One region of the Paenibacillus beijingensis genome, then DNA from elsewhere that is predicted to be linked to it. Evidence: a T-box and tRNA genes for the amino acid it is inferred to sense, from the RefSeq annotation. Region 1 holds a T-box; the other holds one or more tRNA genes.
What was found. A T-box is a leader RNA that pairs with one kind of tRNA and senses whether it is charged. The one in region 1 lies ahead of pheS (phenylalanine--tRNA ligase subunit alpha), so its partner is inferred to be a tRNA-Phe.

Region 1 (6,982 bases):
ATGATCCTCGGTCCGTTCGGCGGCGCGGAACACATCGTTTTGCGGAAGCTGCACCGGACGGCCCGTCAGCGCACCTACTTCGTAAGCAACTCCAAGCATGCTCAGGCAGTCGGAACGGTTCGGCGTCAAATCCAGCTCCAGCACGTAATCGTCAATGCCGAGCACATCGCCGATCGGCTGTCCGAGCTCCGTAGCCTCCGGCAGCACGAGAATGCCTTCCTGCTGCTCCTTCGGCAGCAGCTTGTCGTTGATGCCCAGCTCCTTCGCCGAGCAAATCATGCCCTGGGACTCCACGCCGCGCAGCTTCGCGCGCTTGATGGCAAGTCCTCCCGGCAGCTTCGCGCCCACTGTCGCCACAGGCACTTTTTGTCCCGCGTCCACGTTGCGCGCCCCGCACACGATTTGCAGCAGCTCGCCGCTGCCGACATCCACCTTGCAGACGTTCAGCTTGTCGGCGTCGGGATGCTTTTCCTTCGCGACGACGTATCCGACGACTACGCCGCTGACCCCTTTGTTGCGGGATTCGACGCCGTCGATTTCGATGCCGCCGGCGGTCATTTTTTCGGCCAGTTGCTCCGGTCCGATTCCTTCCAAGTCGATATATTCGCTAAGCCATTTATAGGAAACATTCATTTTCTCTCACGCAGCCTTTCCGTTACATTCTCGCGAACTGGCCGAGGAAGCGCAGATCGTTCGTATAAAAATGGCGGATGTCATCGATGCCGTACTTCAGCAGCGCGATCCGTTCGATACCCATCCCGAATGCGAAGCCGCTCACCTCGTCCGGATTGTAGCCTCCCGCTTCCAGCACCCGCGGATGAACCATGCCGCAGCCGAGAATTTCCAGCCAGCCGCTTCCTTTGCACATCCGGCAGCCGTGGCCGCCGCACTGCACGCACGTCACGTCCACTTCCGCGCTCGGTTCCGTGAACGGGAAGAAACTCGGACGCAGACGGATTTCCGTCTGCTTACCGAACATCAGCTGCACGAACTGCAGCAGCGTTCCTTTCAGGTCGCTCATCTGGATATTGGGGCCGACAACGAGCCCTTCCACCTGGTTGAACTGGAACGAATGCGTCGCGTCGTCGTCGTCGCGGCGGTATACTTTGCCGGGGCAGATGACTTTGAGCGGCGTTTTGCCGTTCATCGCGTGCATCGCGCGGACCTGCACCGGAGACGTATGCGTACGCATCAAAATTTCGTCCGTCACATAGAACGAATCCTGCATATCCCGCGCCGGATGGTTTTTCGGCAGATTGAGCGCTTCAAAGTTATAGAAGTCCGTTTCCACCTCGGGTCCTTCGGCAATCGTGTAGCCGAGGCCGACAAAAATATCTTCGATTTCCTGCGCCACTTTCGTCAGCGGGTGCAGCGCGCCCTGCGGCAGCGGCGTGCCCGGAAGCGTCACATCGAGCGTCTCCGCGCGCAGGCGCGCTTCGGTTTCCGCCTTCTGGAACGAAGTCTGCTTCTCTTCGATTACCGCTTCGATGGCGCCGCGCACCTCGTTGCCGACTTGGCCGATGATCGGGCGCTCTTCCGCGCTAAGCGAACCCATGCCGCGCAAAATTTCCGTGAGCGCGCCTTTTTTGCCCAAATATTTGACCCGCAAATCGTTCAGCTCCTGGGGACTGCTTACCCCCTGCAGCTCGCTGAGCGCTTCCGTTCTGAGCGCCTCCAACCGTTCTTTCATCGTTTATTCGCCTCCAATAAATACGTTGCTTCACAATACAAAAAGGCCCTTCCTCCCATAAGGGACGAAAGGACCGTGGTACCACCCTAATTCGGGCCACCGCTAATCTTGCTCGCGGCAAACCCCTTTGAACGGATAACGGACCGCAAAGCCGTGTCTTCCTACTGAACCGTTGCGGCTGCCTGTTACCGCGCCCGCTCCGCCGTTCAAAAGACCTGCTCCGGAGTGAAATTCGGCGCAGCTCTTCCCGCAAAGACGCTCGCAATCTATGGCGTCTTCTCCCTGTGCGTCAAGCAACGCTTACTTGTCTCCATCAAAGCATTCACTATACATATATCACCTATTATACTGTCAGTGCGGCAGCGATTGCAAGGGCAATTGACCTGCTCGAAGATCTGCAATTGATTGTATGATACTTTGCTTGAGATCTTCACTCGATCTGCTTGAGGGTTGCTCATGGATATGATTGAGTTTCTGCCCGATATTTGCCCGTAAGCCTCATGCGCCGCATTTCCGCTATTGCCGGCGGTGAACACCTCCCGCCTTATAGACGCTGCCGATAATCCGGAACGGAACATTGGCCGTCTTAACCGTTCCGTTCCGGTACAACACCTCGAACCGGAGCGTGTAAAGGCCTTTGTCCAGACCGTCTGTCAGCGAGCTCCAGCGGGAGTCGTACAGCCGGCCCGCATAATGATTGGCCTCGCCGGTGAACGCCAAAACGGCTTCCGTATCGAGCTGATCGCCCGAAAGTCCGGCGGCGCTCAGTTTAACGGTGACACGGCTTACCGGAGCGGCCGACGTATACCCATGGACGATCATCACTTCTCCGGCATAAAAATCTTTCGGATCGCCCGCTGTCTCATGTCCCGCCTGCTCATGAATTTTCAGCCACTCCGCCGTATGCTCGACGGACGCGCCCAGCGTCAGCGGCTGCACCTGAACCGCACGCTCCGCTTCGCTCTGAGCCTTGCCGTCCGATACGGTCAAACGAATTCTGTACGTGCCCTGAAGAGCCCGGGCGATAACCGGTGGTGTGTCATATACCGTCATCATACCCATTGGGTCGGTTACCGTCCATTGCCCGGTCACCAGATCTCCATCCGGGTCCGTCGATTGATCGATAAGCGTCAAGTCATCGCCTTCCCATACCGGCTTCGGACTCCAGTCAAACGCCGCGTTCGGTGGACGGTTCGTTTCGATATAGAAAAATTTCGGGCTGCTCCACCCGCTCCAATCATAACCGTCAAAGACCCGGATCTGCACATACATGTTCACATGCTCCGGCAAATCGACCGACGGCCGCATGCTCAGCGCATTGCCCGGTTTGATGTCCGTATCCAGAACAACCGTCCCTCCGTATTGGTAAATTTTCAGCTGGTAACGCGTCTGCGGATCGCCGTCGGCGTCGAAGTAGTTCCATTGAAACTGCGGCCTAATCTCCGTCAGCTTCGTCGGGTTATTTGCGTCGGCGCTGGCCGGAACGGTAACCTGCGTCCCCGGAACCTGATTGTATATGTTCACCTGGCGGCTGAATTGCGCCTCGGCGCCCGCCGAATCATGTACGATCTGACGGATGTTGAACGTGCCAAGGCTGCTGAACGTTTTCATCCAACTCGTCCGTGACGTGCTCGCGAACGACTCGGCCCCGTTTGTCGTTACGTTCCGGATAAAATATTGATGCGGCAAATTATCGCGGCCCCCATCTTCATTATCGCGGGCGGTCGAATCGATCGTAATCCCCAAGCCCCGAAACGTGTTCACAGAGCTCGTAGTAAAGCCCGGTACCGGCGGCGAGTTCGGCGTCGGAATCGTGGAAACATCGAGCGATTGCACCGCGTAAGTTGACCATGCTCCATATTCATCTTTGACAGCCATACCAATTTCATACATTCCTTTTTCCTGCGGTGTTACCAGCTTCTCGTATACCGTGTTGCCTGACGGAGTAATATAGTAGAATTTTTTTTCAAGCACGCCGCGTGTCGTCCGGTAATCGATCCCCGTATTTTCGGTCGAATAGCTGGTTGTACTTTCATACCGGTCCGGATCGAAACTGCTGTCGGTCCAAATCACTTTTCCGTCCCCTGCCGGCGTCACCGTAAACAGAGCAATCGGCCGGCGGTGCACCGTTACCCGTTTTGAGAATGCGTTGGAATATTTGCGGTATTCATTGAACGTATTGTCCGGATACAGGTAAGACGGATTGGGATCGTCCTTCGCCTGCAGCGTAACAACGTAGTCGCCTACCTTATCGAAAATCAGCTGCTCGGAATCAAACGTTATGCCGTTTAATCCGGACATCCCCTGATTGTTCAGGAACCGCGGCGTATGTTCCACGCTCCACTTGTACGATCCGGCTTTCGGATCGCCCTCGGGATCGAGAAACTGAATGTTGTTGTACGCAACCTCGGCTCGGGCCGTGCCTTCGTCCCAAATGGCGTAGCTGTCCGACCACTCAACCGTTCCTTGCTTAACGGGCTTGTACGTGAAAGCACTGAAGCGGACAAACGCCTTGTTGGAAAAATAACCGAAGCGTCCCTGACTGTAACTGCCATCGTTCGCGGTCAGAATCGGAATGTTATTAAGGAACACATCGATCTGACTGCCGGCCGCCTTCACTTTAACCGCATAGCTTGCATTGGATTGAAACGCATAGCTGCCGCTTTTCAGCACCGTTTTATTTCCATCCACGTACTTCACCAGATTAAAGCTGTGCCCGTCCGTCTCAACGGCGTACCGGTTGCTCGTATCCTGCATCCGGAAGGAAAAACCGTTCCATTCGTTGTCGTAGTCGATGTCCTCCATCCGGAAGCTGTATTTCATCTCCGCATCGGAAAGCGATACGTCCGAAAGGAACTGGCCGCTCGTGAACGATTGCCGGACCAGGGAAGAACCGTTTGGCGTGCCGACCGCGACATTCAGCAGCAAATTAGCATCGTCACTTGAACTTGAACCGCCGGTCAAATAAACATACACACCGTCTCCGTAATATTGCCCATATCGGACGTAGCACGCTTTTATCGTATTGCTGGTTGCCCCGTTTGGCCCATAAACCGCGATCCCGTCATTGCAGGGTGCCGTATTGCCGTAATTGCCGGGATAGCGCATATTGAACTCCGTCCGGCTGCCATCCACCGTCACACTGCCTTTTCCGGGAGAAAGAGAGCCGTTCCAGTTCGTATAATGGGAAGCAAAATCAAACATCCCCGTTCCCGATCCGCCGCGCGCATTATGATAAGCCTTAATGGTACCGTCCCACATATTAAGGGTATAAATGCTCGGGTAAGAAATAAATCCGTCGTACCCCATTTCATAGACCTGTACCGAAATTTCGCCAGCAAACGTATTGATTTCCAGCGGCGAAAAATTATCGTAACTGTAAATTCCGTTTAAGCCGGGCGCTCCCCCAGGGCTAACCGTTGTAAAATCATTCGGAGCCGTCAGATACCGTTTCCAAATCGGATTTAGGTTCGCGTCGTACTTGTTAATGCTGAGGTCCAAATATTGCGTGTTTTCGCCATTTCGAATGGTGAATCCTTCGTAGGTGTAAACATTCCCATACGGGTCGGTAAAGAGCGGTTTTGCCGCGGCATATGGCCGAGCACCGAAATCGGCTCTCGGTTGCGGCACCCTCCAATCGGCCAATTTTCGCAGCGATAAATCAGGCGACAGCTCGGCAAACTGGGCGTATACCTCCCCAGGCTTGGCATTCGATTTTACCGTCCTCAGCACGACGCTGCTCCCTTTTGCATAGACGATTTGCCAGTATTCATACCCGCTCGATACGGGGTCGGTACCCGAGAATCCAAGATCAAACGGTTTGGTCGTCTGATTGAGCAGTTGGCCTGAAAAAGCGTCATAGACGGCCAATCGGTAGCCGCTGCTGTTTAAACTGGACACATATAAATATTTTCCCGCGACTTCCCAGTTGTTGAAGTAGTTGTTTTTATTCTTCAAATTGATTCGGAACGCATACGGATCGCCGTTCCGGTACTTGTATTTCATCGTCCATCCGCCAGAGATTCCATCAAGCGGGGACAGTTTCTTTGGATCCAGCGCGTAAATGACCGTATCCTCATAAACCATACCTGTTGCCGCAGAATCGTCAAAGTACAGCAGCTTTTGATTGGAGCGCATTTTAAACTGGTCCGCATCATCCGTGTATACGTTATTACCATAAGCGAGCCGGTGACTGGAAGGGATAATTTTGACCGGATCGCCGTTATCGTTAATGATGTAATCATTCAGCTGCACGCTGCTTAAAGAACGCCACGGCGATAAATTGTTGGTACCGAAACCGTTCGGCTGCTGATAAGCAAAGTTCCAAGCCTTACCCCCGCCGAAAACAGGATAGTTATTCATATAGTTCGCCTGATTGCCGAAGTTCCGGGCATCGCCGCTCACCAGGCTGCCGCCTTCAATCCGCCACAGGTTGTTTTTGCTGAAAACCTGCTCGCTGCTGTTCGGCACGTAAAGCGGCCAGTTCAGCATCGTGTCCGGCCGGATCGTTGTGCTGGCTTCCAAATCCGGCTGCGGATTTTTCCCTTCGACTTCAAACGAAACTTCCGGCGCGTTGTTGACGATGTTGAACGTAAGCGTTGAATCCGCTTGATTCGCAGTATCGCCGGATTTACCGTAGTCTTCCGTCACTTTCACATAAAAGAGATACTTGCCCACCTTATTTGCTGAAAACGTCACACTCTTCAACGACCCTTTGATGTCCTGCCATGCATCATCGTAAAAGCCGTTGTTTGCCGCATCGTACTTGTATTTGTACTCCGCATTCACGATTGTATCGCCGTCCGGAGAGTACGATTGATTCAAAATGACGTTTGGTTCATTCCGGATACCGACGCTCGGAACATTCAGCTTCGCAAGCGGAGGCTGATCCGGCTTGACCACCAGATTGCAGCTGGCCGGGGAATCCGATTTACGTCCCTGGTTATCGTAAACGTCGAGGAAAATTTGGACCGTAAGGTCCTGATCGGTGTCGTTGGCGTAGGTCAGCTGCTTGTTTGTCCATTCATCCCGGCTGTGGTCAATCGTACGGCCGCTGACCGGACTGTAGCTGCCGCTGCTGTCAAACGCGCTGTCCGGTACGATATGATTGGCAATAACGCTTGCCGGGCATTTAATGACGGGAACCGGGCTTTTCGAGATGACGTTGATGTAGGTAACTGCTTGCGCCGTTGCTCCCCACTGGTCCCGGATTTGGCCGCTGATGTTATGAAAGCCTTTTTCCATCACGATGCCGTACATGCCCCAGCCGCTCTGCGGATATTTACCGGGAAG
Region 2 (6,982 bases), 2.0 Mb from region 1:
ACCGGAACCCTTTAGATCTCGAATAGAAAAATCCGCATACAACGGCGCCGATAAGCGCACCGTAAATGGCAATGCCGCCGTTCCAAATTTGGATGATTTCTCCCGGATGGTCCTTATAATAGTCCCATTTGAACAAAACAAAGTAGGCCCTTGCGCCGATAATGGCCGACGGTACGCCGAGCAGCAGCAGGTCCATGAAGAAGTCCGACGATATCCCGAACCGCTTCCCTTCCCGGACAGCAAGAAGCAGTCCGACGAGCGCTCCCATTCCGAGAATAATACCGTACCAGTGCACTTCCAGCGCACCGAGAGAGAAAGCGATCGGATTGATACGAAGCACATCCATAATAAGATTAGTCTCCTTTGACCGAAAAAATAATATTATTCATAATCGTCCATATCGTCGCTAATCGTCTCCGTCAGCTTGTTCGTGAACTGGAGCGCCGCGTTGTAGCCCATCCGCTTTAGACGGTAATTCATCGCCGCCACCTCAATAATGACTGCCAGGTTACGGCCCGGACGGACCGGAACGGTGATAAGCGGAATTTCGGTATCGATGATGGACGTCGTCTCTTCATCCAGTCCGAGACGGTCGTACTGCTTCTCCTGCTGCCAGTTTTCCAGCTTGACGACAACGCTGATCCGCTTGTTGTTGCGGACCGCGCCCGCCCCGAACAGCGTCATCACGTTAATAATGCCCAAGCCGCGGATTTCCAGCAAATGACGAATGAGCTCCGGAGCCGTGCCGTGCAGCTGATTGTCCGACGTTTGGCGGATTTCGACCGCATCGTCCGCGACGAGACGGTGGCCCCGCTTCACAAGCTCCAGCGCCGTTTCGCTTTTACCGATCCCGCTGCCTCCGGTAATGAGCATGCCCATGCCGTATACATCCACAAGCACGCCGTGGATGGTCGTGGTCGGCGCCAGCTTCCGCTCCAGGAAGTTCGTCAGCCGGCTCGTAAAAATCGTCGTCGCCACTTGGCTGCGAAGTACGGGAATGCGATGCTTCGTTGCCTGCTCGATCAGCTCGAGCGGCGGTTCAAGCCCGCGGGTAATTAAGATGCACGGCGTTTCATCGTCGCACAGCCGGTCGAGCCGGTCGCGGCGCTCCTTGGCGTCGAGCGTCTGAATGAAAGCCAGCTCCGTTTTGCCCAATATTTGAGCCCGTTCTTTCGGATGGTAGTGGAAATAACCCGCCATCTCCAGCGCAGGTCGGTACAAATCATCGGTTGTAATTTCTCTTCGCAATCCATCCTCGCCCGTCAAAATTTCAAGCTGAAACTGATGGACGATTTCGGATACTTTCACCTTCTTGGGCATAGTGTGCCGCTGCCTCCCTAACTAAGTATATCCCGTGCATGGTGCCCGGTATCGGTGTCGCTTTTCTAACAATCAATGTCTTCATCGTAATGGAAAAAGACGCCGAGCGCAACGTTAGGCCGCTGCGCTTTCCCGGCCTGCCTTGCCCGTCGAAACATTGTTCCTCGCATTTGCGGTCTGACGGCGCCCGAAATCCCGGTGTGTCACTGCTGCAGGAAATACGAAAACGGCGGCCCGAGCTTAGATCGGACCGCCGCCTGGCGAGCTATAATGGAATATTCGAATTATTTCTCAAAAATGTTTTCTTCGGTTTCTTTATCGAAAATATGGACTTTATTCATATCGAAGCCCATTTTGATGTTGTTTCCTTCACGATTCGCGGAACGTCCGTCTACGCGGGCAATAACCGTGTCACTGCCGATGCCTTTCAGGTACAGGTACATTTCGTGACCAAGGTTCTCCGCCACTTCAATGGTTGCATTTACGACGGTGTTCGGCGAAGCTTCGATGAATACCGGCTCTTCGTGCAGGTCTTCCGGACGAATGCCCAGTACCACTTCTTTGCCGACATATCCGCCAGCGCGCAAAATTTTCGCTCTGCCTTCCGGAACGACGATGTCGACATTAGACGCCTTGAAGTGCAGCGCTCCGGCCAGCTCGCTCAGCGTACCTGTAATAAAATTCATCGAAGGGGCTCCGATGAAGCCGGCAACGAAAATGTTCACCGGATGGTTGTACAGCTCGTCAGGAGAAGCAGCTTGCTGAATGATGCCGTCCTTCATAACGACGATACGGTCGCCCATCGTCATCGCTTCGATCTGGTCATGCGTTACGTAAATAACGGTCGTTTCCAGACGTTTGGCCAGTTTGCTGATTTCAGCGCGCATTTGACCGCGCAGCTTGGCGTCAAGGTTGGAAAGCGGTTCGTCCATCAGGAACACTTGCGGTTCGCGGACGATCGCGCGGCCCAGGGCAACACGCTGGCGCTGACCGCCGGAGAGAGCTTTCGGTTTCCGTTCGAGCAGATGCTCGATATCGAGAATTTTCGCGGCTTCACGCACGCGTTTGTCGATATCGGCTTTTTTGAACTTACGCAGTTTAAGACCGAATGCCATGTTTTGGTATACGTTCATGTGCGGGTAGAGCGCGTACGATTGGAATACCATCGCAATGTCGCGGTCTTTTGGAGCAACGTCATTTACGAGGCGATCGCCGATGAACAGCTTGCCTTCGGAAATTTCTTCGAGTCCTGCAATCATCCGCAGCGTCGTCGATTTGCCGCAGCCGGACGGTCCGACCAGCACGAGAAACTCTTTGTCCTTAATATCGAGGTTGATGTCTTTAACGGAAGCTTTATCGGTACCGGGATATTTTTTGAAAACATGCTCTAAACGTACGCCTGCCATGTACATTTCCCCCTAAACGTTATAAGTTCGTTCGGCATCTGACTGCCGGTTGATAGTTTTATTGTACCGGAGAACAATGCAGGCGACTATGCACAATCTCTACAAAAAATTCAATTTCTTTTCGTGACTTTGTACAAAAGCAAAATCAATTTGACGAGCACTGCATCGCGGAATAACCTTACATCGAGTCCGCTTTCCTGCTTCAGCTTGTCAAGCCGGTAGAGCAGCGTATTCCGGTGAATGTACAGCTTCTTCGCCGTCTCGCTCACGTTGCAGTCCAGCGAAAAAAACGTTTCCAGCGTGCTTACCGTTTCCGGCTCGACAAAAAAATCGGTCCGGTTCAGCGCCTGCTCGACAAACCGGACTCTGCTCGCTTCCGGGATACTGCTGAGCAGCCGCTCCAAGTGCAGCAGCCAGGGCAGGTGGATGTTCGTGCCGACATGAAATTTCCGGCCCAAATAAACCGTTTCGCGCAGCAGCGCTACCGTTTCCACGAGCGATTTGGCCGGCGAAACCGGATGCGAGACGGCAAGATGGCAGTCGCCGACCCATTCGCTGGCCAGCATTTCGTGCAGGCCGAAGCCGATCAGCCGCAGACTGTCCTCTTCGCTCTCTTCTTCATCGCCGCCTCTCTCCTCCGTTTGCGTCTCGCGCAGCAGCGTTTTAGGCCCGAGGATAAGCCATTCATTTTTTTTGAGCGGAATAAGCAGCACTTCATCGGTTAAAAAAGACCGCAGCAGCTTTTCCAGCTCGGCGTATGAAGCCGATTGGGTACCGGAATAATCGTTAACGACCAGAAACGGAAGCATTTCGGTAAACAGCCGGCCATCCATCGTCAGCCGATCCGGCAGCATTTCCGGTTTTTCGGCTTCCAGCTGGTCCGCAATCCACCGTCCCAATTCCTGTGCCTGGGCTTCCGAACCCGAAACCGTCTTTCCTTCATAGCTGTAGTCATTGCGCAGCATCTGTACCATTAATCGGACAAGCGATTTTTCTTTATCCGTTATTCCGCCCTTGCGGCTCACTTCGAGCACTTCGACGCTGTTCTCGTTCGCATGCACGACAAACCTGACCGTACTGCTCGTTTCCAGCTCGCTTCCCGGCTTGACATGCTGCGCGCCGAACGTCGATCCGACCTTGTCGCGCCATTCCGACAGCGGATATCGGCGAAGATAAATGGGACTATCCAGTACTTGCTGCAGTTGACCGATCCAATCTGTCATGCTCATAGCCAGTCCCCTATTCTTATTAAGCCAAATGATGGCGTTCTTTTCTTCATTATTGTACCATCTGCGGCGGAGTCGTTTCCATTTAGACACTTTCTCTCTACTGTGAACGACAAAAAAACTTGCATTTCTGCAAGTTTCGATTGTTTCCATATGAAATGGTGAGCCATGAAGGACTCGAACCTTCGACACCCTGATTAAAAGTCAGGTGCTCTACCAACTGAGCTAATGGCTCTTGAAGATGAAATGGTGGAGGATGATGGATTCGAACCACCGAACTCGTCAGAGAACAGATTTACAGTCTGCTGCGTTTGGCCACTTCGCTAATCCTCCACAATATGATTCTAAGCAGCGCCATTTGCTCTTAGAAAATAAATGGTGGCTCGGGACGGAATCGAACCGCCGACACGAGGATTTTCAGTCCTCTGCTCTACCAACTGAGCTACCGAGCCACACCTATGAAAAAAATGGCGGAGCTGACGGGATTCGAACCCGCGGTCTCCTGCGTGACAGGCAGGCATGTTAGGCCTCTACACCACAGCTCCGTATAAAACATGGTGGACGCTGACGGGATCGAACCGCCGACCCTCTGCTTGTAAGGCAGATGCTCTCCCAGCTGAGCTAAGCGTCCTTATTAAATTGGTAGCGGCGGAGGGGATCGAACCCCCGACCTCACGGGTATGAACCGTACGCTCTAGCCAGCTGAGCTACGCCGCCATGCTTGTCCCCTATTAGTATAGCAGTTTTGCCAGCAGGAGGAACTGTGCAAAATCAGGAAATGACATCGCCAAATGTCATCTGTAACAAATGAACGATGAGTATACTCGCTACCGACGGTTCATTTGATTACACCCTGAAAACTAGATGCGAAAGATTGCTTGTGCTTCCTTAGCTGAATCATATGCCTTGCGGTTTTCCTCACTTGGAAAACCCATTAGGATAAGCCCTCGACCGATTAGTATTCGTCAGCTGCACACGTTGCCGCGCTTCCACCTCGAACCTATCAACCTGGTCGTCTTCCAGGGGTCTTACTTAACTGGGAAATCTCATCTTGAGGGGGGCTTCACGCTTAGATGCTTTCAGCGCTTATCCCGTCCGTACTTGGCTACCCAGCGGTGCTCCTGGCGGAACAACTGGTACACCAGCGGTACGTCCATCCCGGTCCTCTCGTACTAAGGACAGCTCCTCTCAAATTTCCTACGCCCACGACAGATAGGGACCGAACTGTCTCACGACGTTCTGAACCCAGCTCGCGTACCGCTTTAATGGGCGAACAGCCCAACCCTTGGGACCTACTTCAGCCCCAGGATGCGATGAGCCGACATCGAGGTGCCAAACCTCCCCGTCGATGTGGACTCTTGGGGGAGATAAGCCTGTTATCCCCAGGGTAGCTTTTATCCGTTGAGCGATGGCCCTTCCATTCGGTACCACCGGATCACTAAGCCCGACTTTCGTCCCTGCTCGACTTGTAGGTCTCGCAGTCAAGCTCCCTTATGCCTTTGCACTCTGCGAATGATTTCCAACCATTCTGAGGGAACCTTGGGGCGCCTCCGTTACATTTTAGGAGGCGACCGCCCCAGTCAAACTGCCCGCCTGACACGGTCCCCCTACCGGTTTCACGGTAGCGGGTTAGAACTCAAGTACGATCAGGGTGGTATCCCAACGGCGCCTCCACCGAAGCTGGCGCTCCGGCTTCTTAGGCTCCCACCTATCCTGTACAGATCGTACCCAAGTCCAATATCAAGCTGCAGTAAAGCTCCATGGGGTCTTTCCGTCTTGTCGCGGGTAACCTGCATCTTCACAGGTATTAAAATTTCACCGGATCTCTCGTTGAGACAGCGCCCAAGTCGTTACGCCATTCGTGCGGGTCAGAATTTACCTGACAAGGAATTTCGCTACCTTAGGACCGTTATAGTTACGGCCGCCGTTTACTGGGGCTTCGGTTCACAGCTTCGGATTGCTCCTAACCGCTCCCCTTAACCTTCCAGCACCGGGCAGGCGTCAGCCCGTATACTTCGCCTTACGGCTTCGCACAGACCTGTGTTTTTGCTAAACAGTCGCTTGGGCCTTTTCACTGCGGCCCCCTCGGGCTATTCACCCTACCGAGGCACCCCTTCTCCCGAAGTTACGGGGTCATTTTGCCGAGTTCCTTAACGAGAGTTACTCCGCGCGCCTTAGCATGCTCTGCTCGCCTACCTGTGTCGGTTTGCGGTACGGGCACCTTCTCCTGGCTAGAGGCTTTTCTCGGCAGCCGGAGCACATGACCTTCGGTACTGTAATTTTCCCTCCCCATCACAGCCCAGCCTTAACGGTTGACGGATTTACCTATCAACCAGCCTCACTGCTTGGACGAGCTATTCCATCAGCTCGCGTCACTACCCTTCTGCGTCACCCCATCGCTCATAGCGGATTACGGTGGTACAGGAATATCAACCTGTTGTCCTTCGACTACGCCTTTCGGCCTCGCCTTAGGTCCCGACTTACCCTGAGAGGACGAGCCTTCCTCAGGAACCCTTAGGCTTTCGGCGGATGGGATTCTCACCCATCTTTTCGTTACTCATACCGGCATTCTCACTCGTGTACCGTCCACCAGTCCTTACGGTCTGACTTCAACCTATACACGACGCTCCCCTACCCAAGCGGTATCCCGAAGGATACGCGTTGCCATAGCTTCGGTGGTGTGTTTAGCCCCGTTACATTTTCGGCGCAGAGTCACTCGACCAGTGAGCTATTACGCACTCTTTCAATGGTGGCTGCTTCTAAGCCAACATCCTGGTTGTCTGGGCAACTCCACATCCTTTCCCACTTAACACACACTTGGGGACCTTAGCTGATGATCTGGGCTGTTTCCCTCTTGACGATGGATCTTAGCACTCACCGTCTGACTCCCGGTCTTACGTCTATGGCATTCGGAGTTTGACTGGACTTGGTAACCCTTGGCGGGCCCCGCACCCAATCAGTGCTCTACCTCCACGACGCATTACAACCGAGGCTAGCCCTAAAGCTATTTCGGGGAGAACCAGCTATCTC

Region 2: it encodes a tRNA-Phe, which carries the amino acid that the T-box ahead of pheS (phenylalanine--tRNA ligase subunit alpha) is inferred to sense. The anticodon was not compared.

What each region holds. Positions count from the first base shown of each region.
Region 1 is NZ_CP011058.1:470,811-477,792, forward strand. Features, by position in the region: gene pheT (phenylalanine--tRNA ligase subunit beta) at 1-633, opposite strand, end outside; gene pheS (phenylalanine--tRNA ligase subunit alpha) at 656-1,690, opposite strand; T-box leader at 1,748-2,016, opposite strand; gene VN24_RS02180 (CARDB domain-containing protein) at 2,207-6,982, opposite strand, start outside.
Region 2 is NZ_CP011058.1:2,443,417-2,450,398, reverse strand. Features, by position in the region: gene lgt (prolipoprotein diacylglyceryl transferase) at 1-346, opposite strand, end outside; gene hprK (HPr(Ser) kinase/phosphatase) at 382-1,320, opposite strand; gene VN24_RS11045 (ABC transporter ATP-binding protein) at 1,605-2,726, opposite strand; gene VN24_RS11040 (PucR family transcriptional regulator) at 2,837-3,955, opposite strand; tRNA gene VN24_RS11035 (tRNA-Lys) at 4,112-4,187, opposite strand; tRNA gene VN24_RS11030 (tRNA-Tyr) at 4,200-4,285, opposite strand; tRNA gene VN24_RS11025 (tRNA-Phe) at 4,329-4,404, opposite strand; tRNA gene VN24_RS11020 (tRNA-Asp) at 4,421-4,497, opposite strand; tRNA gene VN24_RS11015 (tRNA-Val) at 4,508-4,583, opposite strand; tRNA gene VN24_RS11010 (tRNA-Met) at 4,593-4,669, opposite strand; rRNA gene VN24_RS11005 (23S ribosomal RNA) at 4,888-6,982, opposite strand, start outside.